Regions from separate parts of the Pradoshia sp. D12 genome, predicted to be linked through region 2. Evidence: predicted binding sites of a transcription regulator. Region 2 holds the regulator's gene; the other holds the start of a gene.

Region 1 (2,419 bases), 200 kb from region 2:
AACAGTAGCACGGTTACGATCTACTGCTAAACCAGATTCGCCGATAACAGGAAGGCCTTGTACACCGCCAGTCCATACAAATGTGTTGGCGATAATTTGTTGGCCATCTTTTAATTCAATCACATTTCCGTTTACACCTGTGACAGGAAGTCCAGTCAAGAATTGAACTCCACGATTCTCTAAGCTTGTCATTGAACGTTCAATTAAATGATCAGGAAGCATAGGTAAAATTTTTGGACCTGCTTCAACTAAGATAAATTTAAGCTCAGAAGGATCAACCATATATTTTTTAGCTACTTTAGGGGTTGTATCTGCAATTTCTCCAACTAATTCAACACCGGTTAGTCCGCCGCCACCGATTACAATGGTTGCATCGGCTGGATTTTTAGTTTGTGCATATTCTTTAATTCGATCTTCGATATGCTTGTTAATTTTATTAGCATCCTCTGCTGATTTTAAGACCATACTATTTTCTTCAAGTCCAGGAATGCCAAAATAAGCAGTTTGGCTGCCTAATCCAACGACTAATTTATCATAGGTTAAGATTTTTCCGCTTGAAAGGGTTACCTTTCTTTCATCTGCTGATATAGATTCAACTTTAGAGATGATTAGATTAATATCTTTTCCTTTAAACAAACGATCTAATGGCATAGCAATTCTGCCTTCGCTAATATTGCCTGCTGCCAAACGATGCAGTTCAGTAATGATTTGATGTGTCGGATATTGGTTAACAACTGTAATAGTAGCTTCTTCAGATGTTAAATGCTGACGTGCTGATAATGCTGAAAGAAGACCGCCATACCCTGCTCCTAAAATAACAATTTCTTGTGCCATGATATGTTCCACCCTTGTTTGTAATATTTTTAATCTAGTATTTTATTAAAATCATTTAATAAGTGCTTTTTGTATAAATGAATAAGCTTTTATTTAGAACGTTCGTTGCTTACTTGAAGATAAGCGCTGGCAAAACGAAGAACCTTTTGGATTTGAGGATCTTTTAGCATTTTCATCAAACCGAATACACTGATCACTTCTTTGCTTTGTTCAGCTCTTTCCTTTGCTTCCATAGCATTGACAGCTATATGTTTGGCTGTTTTCGTAACAGGCTCTGCAAATTCCTTCGCTGTACTGGCAAAATCGTTTACTAATACTTTATCAGTAGCGACGGATTGAGCGAATTCATATGATTTGTTCAGTGCTATTACAACTTCAGTTAATTGTGGTAATTGATTTAATAGTGTAACTAATGATTCCTGAACCTCTGGTTTTGATAATTGTTTTAACAATTCTTCTTGTGAAGCAACCGGAGAGGATTGTGTCTCTGATTGCTGTTTCATTGTGTCTGACATAGCAAATACCCCATTTCTGTTTGTTATAGCGAAAAATTAAATTAGTTATATTTATATAACCATAAATCCTCTACTTTAAGCATACTCCTTGTGTATAAATTCACAAAACTTTTTGCTCGAAAAAAGCGCTTTCATAACAAAAAGAATACTATTTACACTATATTGATAGTGAAATATTTCATTCATCAATAGTTACCGTTGTAATTTTGATTTATAAATAATGAAAACAGGAGGATTTTTGAGGATGATAAATATGTGTAAATCTAAAATAGTTAATGGGGAGAGAGTGTGTTTAGGGCATTTTATAATAGTGAAATAATGAAGGAATAAAAAAATAGACCCTCCGAGGAGAGTCTACTTCCTGATTATTCTTGTTCACCAATAATCGTTTCGGCAATGTTTTTGGCATGATCGCCGATACGTTCAAGATTACTTAAAATATCAACGTAAACGAGGCTTGCTTGTGCAGAGCAGGATCCATTATTTAAGCGGATGACATGCTGCTTTCTTAATTGGCGCTCCATCTTATCGATTTTACGTTCCAATTCAAGCACCTTATATGCACTTTCCTTATCTTGATTCTCTATTGCCGCCATCGCTTCTTTGACCGCTTCTATAGTTAGTGTGAACATTTGAGACATGCCTTCTGTGGCCTCATCTGTAAATGTTGCTTTATTTGTATTTTTATACTCTGCAAATTCCAGAATATTTTCGAAATGATCGCCAATGCGTTCGATATCTGTAATGGTATGCATTAGAATATTATGTTCGTCAGATTCATTAGCAGACAGTGAACTTGTGGAGACTTTAACAAGATAATCTGTTATTTTGTGATCTAAATTATTAAGAGCCTCTTCAATTTGATTACCTGTATTCAATGAAGCAGTTTCATTAGTTAACAGGTAGTTATACGTTTCTTCCAATCCTTTAATAGCAAACTCGCCCATTCGCAAAGTTTCCTTTTTCGCCTGTCCAAGTGCAATAGAAGGAGATTGGTCGATGATTCGTTCATCCAGATGCTCTGGTTTATACTCAATAACAGTATCTTTTCCTGGAATGAGTTTAGTAAC
Region 2 (2,419 bases):
AATAGAGCGGTCTGATTGGAGACCGGTATTTTGAGCCAAATATCCAATCGAAACATCTTTTGGCTTATAGATCTCCCCACTGTCATGTGAAAGGTGACCTGCAATGATCTTAAGCAGGGTGGATTTTCCTGCACCGTTTCTGCCAACAAGTGCTATACGGTCTTTCGTTTGAACTTCGAGCTTAATAGTAGATAAAATTGCTTCAGCTCCATAATATTTGGATACATTATTAACTTGTAAAATAATCATATTCTCACCTCAAGAAGTACATACCTTAAGTGTAGCCTACTCTTGATAAGCACCGCAACTTAATAGAAAATTTGTGAATACTCACACAAAAATTACCAAAAATGATAGAAATATTATAGAATAGGAATAGGAGAATAAACTTTCAGTGAATTTACGTGCTTTATTAATCAGGAAAGATCCCATATGATTGGTACCGCGGAGGTAACCTGGAAACAATCAGAACCGCTAGTCCTAGTATTTTGCTCGAATATAAAATTAACGAATCATTGATAAAAAAGCGGCGTATTATACATAGCTAAGATAGTTAGAATTATGGTAGTGAAGAAAACTTCTGATATAATTTCTATGTGGTACCCGGGCACTCCAAGGATTAGATATTGATTTTATATGGAAAAAAGCTGAAAATATGAATAGATTAATTATTCGTATAATCTTAAAAACGAAAGTAAGAAATAACAGCTGTTTCAGCAATACTTGATTAACCTTATATGTTATGTGCAAAGCAATCGAAAAATCAATGGTTATTGAAGGAAACTATTTTCATTGGAAAACCGGGGGGGTAAAACCAGTCGGGATTATCAAAGGCAGTTTTGATATATGGAGTAACGATTGACAAGAAAGAATAGGGAGAAGGGAATTAATTTTGCAGGAAAATACTAAAATACCGCAGGCTACAGCCAAACGACTTCCATTATATTATCGTTTTATACAAAATCTACACGCGTCAGGAAAACTACGAGTTTCTTCCGCAGAACTAAGTGAAGCTGTTAAAGTAGATTCAGCTACTATACGAAGAGATTTCTCGTACTTTGGTGCTTTAGGTAAAAAAGGGTATGGTTACAATGTTAATTATCTATTATCCTTCTTTAGAAAAACTCTCGATCAAGATGAGATTACAAAGGTAGCTCTAATTGGAGTCGGGAATCTAGGTACAGCTTTCTTAAATTATAATTTTATGAAAAATAATAATACAAAGATTGAAATGGCGTTTGATGTTTCTCCTGATAAAGTAGGAACCCTTATAGGGGATGTTCCGCTCTATCATATGGATGAACTGGAGAAAAAACTTGAAAAGCAAGATATTAGTGTAGCTATTTTAACAGTTCCATCACAGGTTGCCCAATCTATTACAGATCGTTTAGTGGCTGCGAACATTAAGGCTATTTTAAACTTTACGCCGGCACGTCTGAATGTGCCAGACAGCATTCGTGTCCATCATATTGACCTTGCAGTCGAATTGCAATCATTAGTATATTTTCTTAAACATTATCCATCCGGAAATACGGAAGATACAGAATAAAAAATCTCGAAGGTTTTCCCTCCGAGATTTTTTTTGTTATTCTTTTGGTTTTTCACTTTTCATTTTCTTTATTTGCTTATGAATCATCACCAAGCGGATTCCTGAACCAACATCAAGTGTAGCCAGTATGATCAGGAAATAGGTAAAGAAATCCCAACCGCTGCGTGATACATTTTGAACAGCAAAAAATATAAAAATAGCACCTAAAATTAAGTAAGTCGTTGCCATATACAACGGTGAACGTCTCATAACAAACCTCCGATAAAGCTTTGAACTTTATTAAGCTCTTCCATATTTTTTAATATATCATCTTTGTAAAGTGATTGTACGATTACAACTAATGTATTCATAGTAATGTGGGCAAAAATAGGAACAAGGATTCTCTTTGTTTTAACATATAAATAAGCAAATGTGAATCCCATTGCTGTATAAAGCAGGATATGTACAAATTCCATGTGAGCAACGGCAAAGATCAGTGAACTGATTAACGCGCTCAGGAAGAAATTCAATCGCTTGTGTAATGTGCCAAAGATAATTTTCCTAAAGACAATCTCTTCTAAAAATGGCCCAAGTACAGAACTGACTACCATAACAAGCGGTACTGCCTCAATGAGACCGAGTATATTCTGTGTATTTTCAGACCCGGTAGGAATACCAATAATTCGTTCGATATTACCAGCTATAGATTGTGAAAACAAAGCAAGAAATACTCCGCCAATTGCCCAGCCGATCGAAGCTCCCACACTTGCCTGATCGCCTAAGCTTCTATTATTTTTTTCATATCTCAGTAGGACTAGAGTAATGATAGAAGCCAGAATAAAGCTTATAACAATCCAATACCCTGCAGCCAATACTTCTATCCGTTCCGCG

What was found. Region 2 encodes Rex, which represses fermentation and respiration genes when NADH is low (regulators of the CRP and FNR family bind a similar motif). Its sites were predicted from a motif close to TTGTGAAATATTTCACAA; they were not measured.
Region 1: F7984_RS02255 (DUF1641 domain-containing protein) is a predicted target of Rex. The motif match lies at 1,438-1,455, and genes of this name have one in related genera.

The regions. Positions count from the first base shown of each region.
Region 1 covers NZ_CP044545.1:447,423-449,841, forward strand. Annotated here, with positions in the region: gene F7984_RS02250 (NAD(P)/FAD-dependent oxidoreductase) at 1-834, opposite strand, end outside; gene F7984_RS02255 (DUF1641 domain-containing protein) at 924-1,349, opposite strand; gene F7984_RS02260 (Na/Pi cotransporter family protein) at 1,715-2,419, opposite strand, start outside.
Region 2 covers NZ_CP044545.1:248,662-251,080, forward strand. Annotated here, with positions in the region: gene F7984_RS01415 (ABC-F family ATP-binding cassette domain-containing protein) at 1-249, opposite strand, end outside; gene F7984_RS01420 (redox-sensing transcriptional repressor Rex) at 890-1,549, shown strand; gene F7984_RS01425 (YdiK family protein) at 1,586-1,798, opposite strand; gene F7984_RS01430 (CPBP family intramembrane glutamic endopeptidase) at 1,795-2,419, opposite strand, start outside.